2 regions of the Synechococcus sp. PCC 7336 genome follow, and region 1 is predicted to be linked to the other one. Evidence: predicted binding sites of a transcription regulator. Region 1 holds the regulator's gene; the other holds the start of a gene.
What was found. The regulator HrcA, encoded in region 1, represses chaperone genes, less so after heat shock. The targets are predictions, from matches to a motif close to TTAGCACTCNNNNNNNNNGAGTGCTAA.

Region 1 (7,434 bases):
GTGCATTGAGGTGGGGGCGAAGGTATCTGCAGATTCACTTAAGGCAGAACGGATTTTTTGGTATTGCTAGATACAAAACAGGGGTAGGTGGCTCTCTAGGATCGGGTGAGCAAAATCTGACGCTCTATTGACTCCGGTGCTCCAGTATTCTTGAAGCGATTGAATCGGGGCGTCTAGGAACAAATTCAGGTATTTAAAAGGAGACAGACGCGAATGGCATCACCCCAAGACGTAATGAACCTGATTCAGGAGCACGATGTCCAGATTGTCGATCTGAAATTTATCGACCTACCCGGCACCTGGCAGCATTGCTCTTTCTATGTCGATCAAATAGACACCGATACTTTCGCGGAAGGCTTGGCCTTTGACGGCTCCAGTATTCGCGGTTGGAAGGCCATTAACGAATCCGACATGTTGATGGTGCCCGACCCCAACACCGCTTGGCTCGAACCCTTCACCGAAGTTCCGACCCTCAGCCTCACCTGCAGCATTAGCGAGCCCCGCACTGGCGAGCCTTACGAGCGCTGCCCCCGCAGCATCGCCGCTAAAGCGATCGCCTATCTCAGTTCCACTGGTATTGCCGATACCGCCTACTTTGGCCCCGAAGCAGAATTCTTCATTTTTGACGACGTTCGGTTCGACCAAACCCAAAACAGTGCCTATCACTATGTGGATTCCATCGAAGGTCGCTGGAACTCCGGTCGCGAAGAAGAGGACGGCAACCTAGGCTACAAGCCCCGCTACAAAGAAGGCTATTTCCCCGTCTCCCCCACCGACTCCTACCAAGACCTTCGCACCGAAATGCTACTGACCATGGGCAAGCTAGGGGTGCCGATCGAAAAGCACCACCACGAAGTGGCCACAGGCGGTCAAGCGGAGTTGGGGGTCAAGTTTGCCGATATGATCTCCGCTGCAGACTACTTGATGATCTACAAGTACGTCATCAAGAATGTGGCTAAGAAGCACGGCAAGACGGTGACCTTCATGCCCAAGCCTTTGTTCAACGACAACGGCACCGGCATGCACACCCACCAGTCCCTCTGGAAAGGCGGCCAGCCCCTCTTCTTTGGTGACGGCTATGCCAACCTGAGCCAGATGGCCCTGCACTACATCGGCGGCATCCTCAAGCACGCTCCTGCCCTACTCGCCTTTACCAATCCCACCACCAATTCCTACAAGCGGTTGGTCCCCGGTTTTGAGGCGCCGGTTAACCTGGCCTACTCGCAGGGCAACCGCTCTGCTTCCGTGCGGATTCCGATTACTGGCTCCAATCCGAAGGCCAAGCGTCTGGAATTCCGCTGCCCCGACGCCACCAGCAACCCCTATCTGGCCTTTGCTGCCATGCTGATGGCTGGTTTGGACGGCATCAAGAACCAAATCGATCCCGGCAGCCCCTTGGATGTCGATATTTACGATCTATCCCCCGAAGAACTGGAAAAAATTCCCTCCACTCCCGGCTCCCTCTCGGAGGCGTTGGAGAACCTCAAAAGCGACCATGCCTTCATGTTGGAAGGCGGCGTCTTTACCGAGGACTTCATCAACAACTGGATCGAGTACAAGCTGGACAACGAGGTGATTCCCCTCAGCTTGCGCCCTCACCCCTACGAGTTCTCCCTCTACTACGACGTGTAAGTCAATGCAACTCGTTGAAGCGCGATCGCCCCTCAAGCGAGGGGCTTTTTTTGGGGTAATCCAGGCATTTAGCGCAGCGAACCACAGCGCTAGTGAAAGGGTCTAATAGACACATTCTCAAAACTACGGGTCTCTGCTTAGACGGGGTGCCGCTATCGGACCAACTCTAACTGAGTTAGATTTTTAAAAATGCGATTGTTGGCATCCAGCAAGAGCTTGATCGGCTGGGTGGGCTTGTCTTGGAGGTGAAATGACATGATGGTGATTTCATCCCCTGCCCGAACCAAATGGGCGGCAGCACCGTTCATACAGACGACGCCAGAATGGCGATCGCCCGCGATCGCATAAGTCTCCAAGCGATTGCCATTGGTATTATCCACCACCAATACCTTCTCGTACTCAGCTAAATCGGCAGCCTCCATCAAGGCTTTATCGATGGTGATGGAGCCCGTATAGGCCAAATTCGCTTCAGTCACTATTGCTTTGTGAAGCTTGGATTTGAGGAAAATGCGCATAAGCACTGTCAGGACAGGAGTTAAGTTGGCTAAACGGCAACTGCGTCAGCGATACGATCCTAACCGGGAGAACGCCCCAAACGCCAAAATTAGCGGTAGGTTGGCGATCGCTCGAAGGTCGATTGGAACGGATAGCGGGAGTAACTTCAGGGAAGACTAGCGATCGTGCAACTGGCTGCGCTACGCTGAATTCAACCTGTGGGATACACGTAGGTACAGCAATACAGCCGAAGTCACTCGATGCGGTACAACGATCCCCATGCAAATTAACTTGAATGCCCGACAGCAAAATATTCTCTGGGCGACGGTTCGCAGTTATATCGCCACGGCAGAGCCTGTGGGCTCCAAAACCTTAGCCCAATCCTACGACTTGGGGGTGAGCACCGCCACCATCCGCAATGTCATGGCGGTATTAGAGCGCAGCGGCTTATTGTTCCAACCCCACACTTCCGCCGGACGCATTCCCTCCGATAACGGCTATCGCGTCTACGTTGACGACTTGATCGAAGACCCCACCGACCTGCAGGAGCAACTCTTGCAAGTGCTCTCCGATCGCCTCGGCCAGCAACTGAACGACAATCTCGAAACCCTACTGCACCAAGCCACTCAAATTTTGGCCACCTTGAGTGGTTGCATTGCCCTCGTCACCGCTCCCCCAACTGACACCGCCACCATCCGCCACCTACAACTGGTGGCAGTCGATCGCAACCGCATTATGGCGATTTTGGTGACCGATTCTTACCAGAGCCACTCCGTCTTACTCAACCTACAAAGCGATTCCCAGACAGGGCTGGGCTCTCCCCTCGGACATACCATTGCCCCCCTATCGCCTGTGAATGACGATCGCCGAACCGAGCCGGATGCGATCGAACAATTGGAACAGGAGCTGCAACTGCTCAACAACTTCCTCAACCTGCAATTGCGGGGCAAAACCTTCTACGACATCCTCAATATTGACTGGTCCGAACTCAACCGCCAATTCCGTTCTTATGGAGCTTGGCTCCAGCAGTTGCTAGATGTGCTCAAACACAATCACTTGAGACCGGCGATCGGCCAAGTTTTTGTGGGGGGGATGACGGGCCTGATGCGCCAGCCAGAGTTTGCTCAAACCGACCAGATCCAGGATGTGGTGCAGCTACTCGAAGAAAATCAGTCGGAATTGTGGCCGGTGTTGGGACCCACGTCCCCCGATCGCGTCGTTGTTTATATCGGCTCCGAAAACCCCCTCGAACCGATGCGACAGTGCAGCCTGATTTCGACTGGCTATTCTTGCGGCAGTTGGGCAATGGGCAGCGTCAGCCTGCTAGGGCCGACCCGGTTGCCCTACGAGCGGGCGATCGCCTCGGTTAAAGCCACAGCCCATCACCTCTCAAACACACTCAACAGTGTGAATTCAACTTGAATCTGCCGATCGCAGCTCAAGAGCATCAATTAATACACTAAAATATAAAGATGTAGCGTCATAATACTGATTCTTCGCGTGTAACTCGATAAACTAAGCGATAATATTTGACAGTATTTTCGGTTCGGGCAGTGGGTGGGTGAGTTCAAAGCAGTTAGGGTGAGTCCATGGAAGCGAAGGAATTATTGCAGTGGTATGCTGCCGACCGCCGCAAATTTGAAGGCATCGAGCTCAATAAGGCAAACTTGCCCGACTCTCACCTGCAGGGAATTGCGCTGATTCGGTCTAGCTTGCACAATGCCAATCTCAGCGGAGCCAACCTGAGTGAATCGGATCTGTACAAAAGCGATCTGTATCGTGCCAATCTCAACAACGCAATGCTATCGCAGGCGAGGGTGCGGCGGGCAAAGTTGCGCGAGGTGCAACTGGTAGAAGCTGATTTGCGCTATGTGGATTTCACCGGTTCGTTTTTGATTTCAGCCAATTTGACTGGAGCCAACTTCAGCCATGCTATTCTCACCACCACTTTTTTGAGTCACTGCAGCCTGCGGGAAACCAACTTTTCCCATGCAGACCTCTATAAAGCCAATTTGCGTAACAGCGATCTCAGCGGGGTCAACTTGCAGGAGGCCGTTCTCAAGCGCACCAACCTGATGGAGGCCGATCTCTACGAAGCCAATTTAGTGCGGGCAATGGGAACTGAGGCGAACCTGAAAGGCGCTAAAGTGGGACATGCTAATTTGGCAGGGGCCGATTTCAATCAGGCTAATTTGGCGGAGGCGAGTTTAACTTATGCCAATCTGGCCAATTGTAATTTGAGGGGTGCCAATCTCAGCGATGCCGATCTGAGTATGGCTTGTTTGCGAGGGGCCAATCTGACGGGGGCCAACCTGGAAGGCGCGAATTTGAACGATGCCGATTTGGCCAACGCCATCCTGACAAAGGCAAAACTGGCCCGTGCGAGCTCGGAGGGGGCTAAGTTTCGCGAGACTGTGATGCCGGATGGTAGCGTGCGCTCGGATGAGGCGATACCGGTGGATCGCGATCGCTTGAGAATGGCCATCGATAAACCGGCAGAGTCTGGCTGGCAGCGAGCGAGTGCCGAGGAAGTTTTGGAGAGATTTGCGACAGGGGAGCGAGATTTTCCTCAAGTTTCGTTGCGGCGAGCACTGCTGTACGGAGCCTATTTGCGCTGCATCAATCTCGATCGCGCCGATCTCAGAGAAGCCTATTTGCGCCAAGCCAATTTGTACGGCGCGAACCTACATGCTGCGAATCTGAGTGCTGCCAGCGCAATCGGTAGCGATTTGAGCGAGGCGAATCTATCTGCGGCTAATTTAAGAGGCTGCGATTGTCGAGGGGCTGATTTGCGACGGGCGGTGTTGGTGGGGTCGAGTTTGCAGGGGGCGAACCTGAGTCAGGCGCAGTTGCAGGGGGCTGACTTGCGCGATTGCAATCTGCAGGAGGCTAATTTTGCCGGAGCCAATTTGGCGGGGGCAGATTTGTCTGGGTGTAACTTGCGGCGGACGAATATCACTCGCGAGCAGTTAGAGAGTACCATTCGCACCAAAGTCGCTCCCTCGATTTAGCGGCTGGCGATCGCCAGCCGCCCGCAATTCCCCTCCGTGCAGTACAACTGAGCCTGAGAGATATGAGGGGATGGGATGACAAAGACGATCGCCATTGTCGGAGCGGGCTTAGCGGGACTGACCTGCGCCAAGGTTTTGCAAGAAAACGGCTGCAATGACTTTGTCTTACTCGAACAAAGCGATCGCGCAGGCGGCAGAGTGCGCACGGATGAGGTCAATGGCTTTCAGCTCGATCGCGGTTTCCAGGTGCTGTTCTCCGCCTATCCAGCGGTCCGTCGCCATCTCGATCTCGAGGCTTTAGAACTGTGCAACTACAGTCCGGGGGCGGTGCTCGTGCGGGGCGATCGCCACTATCCCATTGGCGACCCTCTCCGGGCTCCCGCCACTCTGCTCGAATCGCTAGCCAATCCACTGTTGACGCTGGGGGACAAAGCTCGCATATTGACACTGCGAGCTCAATTATTCGCCAGTTCGATCGAAGCCATTTGGCAGCAGCCCGATCTCTCCACCCTAGATTTTCTCCAGCAGTGGGGCTTCTCCCCACAAATCCTGCAGCACTTTTTCTATCCCTTCTACAGCGGCATCTTTCTCGACCCAGAACTCAAAACCAGTGCCCGTCTATTCCAGTTCTATTTCAAGATGCTATCTGAAGGGGCGATCGCGACTCCCAAACGGGGAATGGGGGCAATCTCCGACCAGCTTGCCAGCCACCTCGCCAGCGGGCAACTGCGCTGTAACGCTACGGTAGAACGCATTGCGATCGAGGGGGAGCGCGTTACGGGAGTTCAGCTACGAGATGGCAGCACCTTGGCCGCTGAGTTTGTGGTTTGTGCGACAGAGGCCACTGCAGCGGCGCGACTCGTTCCTCGACTAAACGGCGATCGCCCCATTCCTACCACACCCCGCGCTGTCACCTGTCTCTATTTCAGCACCCCTATCTCCGCCCATGCGGAAACCGCCATCCACCTCAACAGCGCCAAGACACCCGAGACTGCCATCCATCACTGCATCCAACTGAGCAATGTCAGCCCTGCTCTCACCCCCGTTGGCCAACACCTACTGTCGGTGACGGTCTTGGGCAATCCGCCATCCACCCCCGATCGCTTAGCCGAGCGCTGCCGTCAAGAATTGCTCGACTGGTTTCCCCACCTAGATGGCGATCGCCTGAGCTACCTGCGGCAATACCGCATCCCCTTTGCCCAATTCGATCAACCCCCCGGCCTGCACGATCGCTTACCCTCCCCTCGCTCCGCTATGGCAGGGCTCGTCCTGGCAGGGGAATACACTTGCCAAAGCAGTATTGAAGGGGCTATGCAGAGTGGCGATCGGGCAGCGAACTCCCTGCTGGAACAGCTTTGAGCCGAAATTCCCTCGGCGAAAAGCGCATCCGAGCAACCTGGTTTTCTGAAGGCGTTGGGCGATCGCCCCCAAAAAAGCCCCAGCCTACTCTAGTGAGGCTGGGGTTAAGTTTAAATACCTTCAATCAGCGGTCAGAGACTCAGACAAAAGCCAAGTCAGTCAGCTCAAATCCATTGCCCACAAAGGCAACGAGTTCGTCGCCCAGGAAGTCAAAGCTGCCGTTGCCATCATCGAGCGCAATAGCCGTGGCAGGACCGCTGCCCAAGCTAAAGAAAGCGTAATCGCCAAGACTGCCCGAGAGCTGAATGCGATCTTCACCCGTCGCAAAATCTGTCAGTTCGGCCACGTCAGCCGTACCCGCCTCAGCGTAGAACGCCCCTGACTCGTCGCCTAAGACAAAGGTATCTCCACCAGCACCGCCCGTTAAGGCATCGGCCCCGCCAACTCCGTTGAGGATATTGGCACGAGCATCGCCCGCGAGATTGTCATTGAAGACAGTGCCCGTGAGATTTTCAATACTTCTCAAAGTATCCGTAATCAGTACATCGGGTGCAGGCTCGTAAAAGGCAGTGCCAGCAGCCAGATCTGCCGTGACTCCAACGGGAATGTCGCTGAAATCAGCCGTATCGTTGCCGCCGCCGCCATTCAGGCGATCGGAGCCACCGCCCCCCATGAGGGTGTCAGCACCGCCGTTACCGAAGAGATCGTCGCTACCGCTGCCCCCAGCAATGAAGTCGGCACCGCCGCCACCGAAGAGGTCGTCGTTGCCACTGCCCCCCATGAGGGTGTCGGCACCGCCGCCGCCGATGAGATCGTCATCCCCTTCGCCCCCATACAGAGTGTCGGCACCGCCACCTGCTCTGAGGTCGTCGTTGCCGCCACCCCCTTCGAGGGTATCGGCACCGCCGCCACCGAAGAGGTCATCATCTCCCTCACC
Region 2 (7,434 bases), 2.0 Mb from region 1:
TTCATTCATCTGAAAAACAAACATTAACACCGAGAACAAACAGCAAAAACGAACCCCCTCCAGCACTGCAAGAGAATGCCTGCGAACACTATTTGGAGTTGTCGCGAGATCGAGCAATACAGCCTCACTCAATAAAGCAGTGCCAGTCACGCAAGTTTCCCTCGATCGGCGCTCGAACAGTTATGATGCCGGTGATGCGATAGCGCTAACCCTAGGCCCAAATGTACGAACAGACCCAAATGTACTACGAATAGGAGTCGATAGTTTTGGTCTTTGGTAGAGTCCTGACAGCTACGATCAGCCCTTTTACCCCATCCGGGAAGCTCAATGTTCCCGAAGCTGAGCGACTAGCCAAGTATCTAGCCGACAACGGTACCGATACACTGGTGGTCTGCGGAACCACTGGCGAGTCTCCCACCCTGACTTGGGATGAGGAATTCGAACTGTTTAAAGTCATGAAACAGGCTGTTGCCGGAAACGCAAAAGTGATTGCCGGTACTGGTTCCAATTCCACAGAAGAGGCGATCGCCGCCACCCGTCAAGCTGCCGCCCTCGATTTGGACGGTACGTTGCAAGTGGTTCCCTATTACAACAAACCCACGCAAACAGGGCTGTACGAACATTTTCGCGCGATCGCCGCCTGTTCGGATCTGCCAGTTCTGCTGTACAATATACCTGGGCGGTCTGGGGTTTCATTACACCCAGAAACGGTTGCTAAGCTTGCCCAGCTACCTACAGTGGTTGGCATCAAAGAAGCCAGCGGTAGCATGGACACCGTCAGTGCCATTCGGAAACTCACCCCCCCCGAGTTTGCCATCTATTCTGGAGATGATTCCCTAACGCTGCCGATGTTAGCTCTAGGGGCTTCTGGAGTCGTGAGTGTCGCCAGTCACCTCATCGGACCTCAGCTCCAGCAAATGATCCAAGATTTTTTCGCCGGTCGTCTCGAACTTGCATTAAAAACTCACCTTCGCCTATTCCCTCTGTTCGAGCATTTGTTTGTCGAGACAAACCCCACACCGGTCAAAACAGCGCTCCAATTGCAAGGATGGGATGTTGGTTCCGTCCGCCTACCTCTCGCCCCGCTTTCGCCTGCCTCGCTCGAAACTTTAAAATCTACTCTGCAACAGCTCGACTTACTCGATCTCTCTACCCCATCCGATCCCGTCTATGCCTCCTGCTAAATCCGGCTAGTCAGCCAAGCTATCTATTGCTCGTCTCGATCTGCGCGGTTGCGCCTGCGAGTAGCCAAGACAATCGACTTCTCCTGCGGAGATCGCGCCTTTGAGGCCCGCCCCGACCTGCTACAGCGAGGTGGCCCCAACCCGCACCTCTGAGGGGGCCGCGCAACCTACTAGCTTTCAACCACATTGTTCAGTTACAAAGGACCATCCATATGCCAACCCAATCGAAGACTCAAGTTCCTCCCGTTCAAATGATCCCCCTGGGGGGCGAACAGGAGATTGGTAAGAATACCTGGGTCTTTCGTTGCGAAGACGATATCGTCTTGCTCGACGCTGGCCTCAGTTTCCCTGATGCCAATATGCACGGGGTGAATATCGTCTTACCTGACGTCACTTACCTGAAGCAAAATCGCGACAAAATTCGCGGCATGGTAGTCACCCACGGCCACGAAGATCACATCGGCGGGATTGCCTATCACCTCAAAGAATTCGACATTCCCGTCATTTACGGCCCCAAGCTGGCGCTGGCGATTTTGGCGGGCAAGCTCAAGGAAGCGGGCGTTCTCAACCGCACTGAATTGCGCACGGTCGAGCCTCGCGATTTAGTCCCCTTGAGCCAGAATTTCTTTGCCGAGTTCATTCGCAACACCCACTCTTTTGCCGATAGCTACACCGTGGCATTGCATACTCCTGCTGGGGTGATCGTGCAAACGGGTGACTTTAAGTTCGATCACACCCCCGTCGATGGCGAGACTTTCGATATCCAGCGATTGGCCGAGCATGGCGAAAAGGGAGTGCTGTGTTTGATCAGCGATTCCACCAATGCCGAAGTTCCCGGCTTCACCCCTTCTGAAGCTGCTGTACGGGCCGGTCTGTCGCGGGCCTTTTCTGGGGCGAAAGGTCGAATCATCATCACCACCTTTGCCTCGTCAGTTCACCGCGTCAACCTGATTTTACAGGAGGCGGAGGCCCAAGGTCGAGTTGTCTCCTTGTTGGGACGCTCGATGCTGAATGTGGTCGATCACGCTCGTCGCTTGGGTTACATCCGCTGCAAAGACGACACGCTGCAGCGCATGAACGTAGTGGATAAAATGCCGGACGAGAATGTGGTTATCCTGACCACCGGTTCTCAAGGGGAGCCGTTTTCTGCCCTGACGCGAATTGCCAATAAAGAACACCGCCAACTTTCCATCCGTCCTGGCGACACGGTGGTCTGGTCGGCCAACCCCATTCCTGGCAACACGATCCCTGTGGTGCGTACTATCGATAAGTTGGTGGCTCAGGGAGCCCACGTGATTTACGGCAAGGATAAAGGGTTGCACGTCTCCGGTCACGGCTGTCAGGAGGATCAGAAGCTGATGCTGGCTCTGACCAAGCCGAAGTTCTTTGTACCCACCCACGGCGAATACCGCATGTTGGTCAAGCATGCTGAAACCGCGATGAAGATGGGGGTACCCCAAGAAAACATTGTCATTATCGATAACGGCGATGTGGTGGAAGTGACGCCCGATTCGATCGCCGCTGTCGGTAAAGTTCCTTGTGGATTGCAGCTAGTGGACCAAAGCCGCTCTGGCATCGTAGAAGACAAAGTCTTGCAAGAGCGCCAGCAGGTGGCGATCGATGGTTTGATCGCGATCGCCTGCAGCTTGACCGAAACGGGCAAGCTGCAGGCCCCCCCCAGCATCAACATCGTGGCTGTGGCCGCCGCCGGTAAAACGCTAGAGCAGCAGATTCGCCAAACCATTGCAGAGACGTTATTGGCAGCTTGGGGCCAATTCGCCCGCATCCCCACATCGGGTGCGGTCAGCCTCGATGATGTGGATTGGGCTGGGCTGAAGAATGCGATCGAGCGGTCTGTGGTGAAAATGCTCCGCAGTCGGTTGCAGGGCCGGCCCATGGTGGTGCTGATGCTGCAGACACCGGCAGATAGCGAAACCGCCCAAGGCAAGACAACTGCGACTGCAATTCCCGCCGTTGCTCCGGAAGGAGCGGTGACTCCTGCCGATGGTCGACGCAGCCGCAAACGTCGTTCGACTGCAGCAGCAACTGCTTAGCGGTGACTGCTTAGGGCGATCCTCGATCGCCTTTCAGACATTGCACTTCAAGTTCTGTCTTTCTGGAGCTTGGAGTGCTTTTACGCAACCTTCTCAGCCTCAAGACCGTCGCGATTGGGGCAATTGATGGGCAAAAGACAAAACATTCCCCATAGAGGAGTTCGGTTACTACTACCTCATTGTGGGGAAAGTCGCCAAGCCAGTTGTCTTGTCAGCTAAATTTGAGCGCTGGTAGACTAGCACTCGGTGGGCGAGAGTGCTAAAGGTATTCCTTGCCCTTCTCTAATTTGGCAGAAACCACACTATATCGAGCTTCGTGACTACTCGCGAAGGGGATTCTTATGGCAACAATCACACTGAATGTATCTTCACTCAAACCCTTGGGCGATCGCGTCTTCATCAAGATCGCAGAGCGGGATGAAAGGACGACTGGCGGCATTTACTTGCCCGACGCCGCCCAAGAGAAGCCCCAAGTGGGGGAAATCGTGGCAGTTGGCCCCGGTAAGCGTAATGACAGCGGCGAGCTCGTGCCTCTCGATGTCAAGACGGGGGATAAGGTGCTCTATTCCAAGTACGCCGGAACCGAAGTCAAACTCGGCGACGATGAGTGCGTGCTGCTGGCAGAACGCGACATCTTGGCGATTGTGGAGTAATGCGATCGTGGAGTCATTCTGCTCCTCGCGCATTCGAGCGCGCTCATTTCACGACTGAATCTGTTCACTTAGAGTCACTCGAGGCATCTCATCATGGCTAAATCGATTATTTTCAACGAAGACGCCCGCCGCGCCCTCGAAGCCGGGATCGACGTCCTGGCGGAGGCTGTTGCGGTTACCCTCGGTCCGAAAGGGCGCAACGTCGTGCTGGAGAAGAAGTTCGGCGCACCTCAAATTATTAACGACGGCGTCACCATCGCCAAAGAAATCGAACTGGAAGACCACATCGAAAATACGGGCGTTTCCCTCATTCGCCAAGCAGCTTCCAAAACTAACGATGCGGCTGGTGACGGCACCACCACTGCAACCGTGCTAGCCCAGGCCATGGTCAAAGAAGGTCTGCGCAATGTGGCGGCTGGCAGCAATCCCATTTCCCTCAAGCGCGGCATCGATAAGGCCACCACTTACTTGGTCGGCCTTATTGCCGAGCACGCCCGTTCAGTGGAAGATTCCAAGGCGATCGCTCAAGTGGCCACGATCTCTGCTGGCAACGATGAAGAAGTGGGGGCGATGATTGCCGAGGCCATGGACAAAGTAGGCCGCGAGGGGGTTATCTCCCTAGAAGAAGGCAAGTCCATGACCACCGAACTGGAAGTCACCGAGGGGATGCGCTTCGATAAGGGCTATGTTTCTCCTTACTTCGCCACCGACACCGAGCGCATGGAAGCCGTGTTGGAAGAACCCTATATCCTGATTACCGACAAGAAGATTACCCTCGTCCAGGATCTAGTGCCCGTGCTGGAACAGGTGGCTCGCGCTGGCAAGCCCCTGATGATTATTGCTGAGGACATCGAGAAAGAAGCATTGGCCACCTTGGTGGTCAATCGCCTGCGCGGCGTGCTCAACATCTGCGCCGTCAAGGCCCCTGGTTTCGGCGATCGCCGCAAGGCCATGCTGGAAGACATCGCCGTGTTAACTGGCGGTCAGGTCATCACCGAAGATGCTGGCCTCAAGCTAGAAAGCGCCAAGCTGGAACAATTCGGTACAGCGCGCCGCATCACCGTCACCAAAGACAACACCACGATTGTGGCTGACGGCAACGAAGCCGCTGTGAAAGCTCGCTGCGAGCAGATCCACCGTCAAGCTGAGGAGACCGAGTCTTCCTACGACAAGGAGAAGTTGCAGGAGCGTTTGGCCAAACTGGCGGGGGGAGTTGCCGTGGTCAAGGTCGGCGCTGCCACTGAAACCGAGATGAAAGACCGCAAGCTGCGCCTGGAAGATGCCATCAATGCCACCAAGGCAGCCGTGGAAGAGGGCATCGTACCTGGCGGCGGCACCACTTTGGCTCACTTAGCCCCCGATCTGACGGATTGGGCCAATACCAATCTGTCGGGTGAAGAGCTGAGCGGTGCGATGTTAGTCGTCCGCGCCCTGGGATCGCCCTTGCGTCGCATTGCCGATAACGCCGGTCAAAATGGGGCGATTGTCCTGGAGCGAGTCAAGGAGAAGGACTTTGAAACCGGCTACGACGCTCAGGATAATCGTTACACCAACATGTTCGACGCCGGTATTGTCGATCCCGCGAAAGTGACCCGTTCTGCACTGCAGAACGCAGCTTCCATCGCTGGCATGGTTCTGACTACCGAAGCGATCGTGGTTGACAAGCCCGAACCCAAGCAAGCAGCTCCTGCTGGCGGCATGGGCGGCGACTTCGACTACTAAAGCCCGCGATGGTTGGCATTTTCGCCAATCTCGCTAAACCTTCATACTCCCGGCTGTTAGTGGCCGGGAGCTTTTTGGGTTGGAAATTTTCCGATTCGTGCGTGCCCCTATGCTTAGGAATGCCGCTCGGCAGAAACTGTATGGATTGAACGACTAAAATCGGAGGGCGGCACACTCAATAATGCCAAATTATATCCAGCCCAGGCTAAGCCAAAGGCAAGCGACATCGTCGATTCTGGTGCCTGACTGACAAAGTACTTGACGATACCGATGACGATCGCGCCGATCGTCAGCAGAATCACTAGTGCTTGCGGTCCAAACGAGAGTTGAGAAGACCTGCGAGCCAATGGCAGCGTGCCTTTCAAAGACAGAACCAGTGCTTGAATGGATTGAAAAAATTGCGCTCCTGTCTGGCGCTCCGCTTGCCATGCCGATCGCCATCGAGCTGGACTGAAGGAGGCCAGCCACGCCAGCCGACCGACGATCGCATAGGGCAAAAACCAGGCAAAGAAGCTGCGATCGAAGGCTGGAACCGGTGTTTGACCGGTCCATAAAAACCAGATGGGCACGAAAAAGTACAGCAGTGCTGCTAGGCCCCCACCACTCCACAGCCCCAGCCACACATACTGAAATCGCTGAGCCTGCGACACGGACACCTGCCACCAAGGCAGCAATCGCAGCGAGTGTAACACCGCCAGTAACATCATTAAGCGATTCCGCAGCGGCAATAGTCCTCCCACAACGCCACTGGCGCGGCAAATATAGGATTTCCAACCGCGTATGTGTAATTCCGTCCCCAACCGAACGGGATAGTCCAGATCGATGGCAGGTAACTCAGCTAAAGCGCGGCGGCGGAAGATCGCGCCACTGCCCAATAGCGGTGCAGACTCCCCCCCTGTTTCCCCAATCGGAATTAGGTGCTGGAGGGGGTGGATCGCGCGAGGCTGGCTCGCTTGCCGCAATAGGGTTTGCACAAATCCTGTCTTGTTGGCGATGGGAGCACGTTCGATGCTGTCGAAAAAGTAGGGCAGCGATCGCTTCAGTAATTGCCGATCTGGACTTTGACCGGGCTCTAACAGCAAAAGGTAGTCCCCAAAGGTGGAGTTCTCTGCGAGTACGAATGCGAGCGCAGTAGAGCGATCGCCAGTGTGGGCAATGTAGTCGCAGGGCACCGAGCTGGCCCCCTGCTGTAATGCAGGATCGGCCCCGCAGTCGACAATGCGGACAAACAGTCGATGCCAGGGATAGTCGAGCTGGGTGGCCTCGCGAGCCGTTTGGGTAGTGGCTTCCACAGATTCCTTCTGCCGCAGGATAAAGATATCGACATAGGGCAGCTCCGCCAGCGATCGCTCTAACGCTGGAAACAGGGTATCGGGAGCGCGAAACCAGCCTAGCTGGCTCAGGCTGAACCCAATTGCCCCTAACAGGGTTAGAGCTTCTGCCGCTAAAAAGATCCAGGAAAAGACAACACGATCGGTCGACATGCCGCGACTGATGCGCCAAGACAGATAGGCAACCCCCAACACGAGATGGGCGATCGCCAGCAATACAAATAGATAAAACCGCAGCGGCGGCGGAAAGTTGTTCCTTGCTTTCAAACGATTGCCCCGCACCCGATCTCCAGTTTGACTCACTGTTTTTCTGCGACCTCTCACACTGCTGCTTATTTTAATGCTGCCCGTGCCCCTCACTTCCTTTACGCTATGGCAACAGAGGAAGCAGGCAGTTACGCTATGGCAACAGAGGAAGCAGGCAGTTACGCTATGGCAACAGAGGAAGCAGGCAGTTGCGCGATCGCGATTGAGAGCGGCCAGATAAAAA

Region 2: groES (co-chaperone GroES) is a predicted target of HrcA. The motif match lies at 3,475-3,501, and genes of this name have one in related genera.

Annotation. Positions count from the first base shown of each region.
Region 1 is NZ_CM001776.1:428,330-435,763, forward strand. Features, by position in the region: gene glnA (type I glutamate--ammonia ligase) at 214-1,632, shown strand; gene panD (aspartate 1-decarboxylase) at 1,785-2,147, opposite strand; gene SYN7336_RS02120 (heat-inducible transcriptional repressor HrcA) at 2,407-3,549, shown strand; gene SYN7336_RS27605 (pentapeptide repeat-containing protein) at 3,717-5,138, shown strand; gene SYN7336_RS02135 (NAD(P)/FAD-dependent oxidoreductase) at 5,214-6,497, shown strand; gene SYN7336_RS32120 (choice-of-anchor I family protein) at 6,637-7,434, opposite strand, start outside.
Region 2 is NZ_CM001776.1:2,435,003-2,442,436, forward strand. Features, by position in the region: gene dapA (4-hydroxy-tetrahydrodipicolinate synthase) at 267-1,184, shown strand; gene SYN7336_RS25530 (ribonuclease J) at 1,397-3,238, shown strand; gene groES (co-chaperone GroES) at 3,580-3,891, shown strand; gene groL (chaperonin GroEL) at 3,985-5,613, shown strand; gene SYN7336_RS25535 (hypothetical protein) at 5,727-7,247, opposite strand.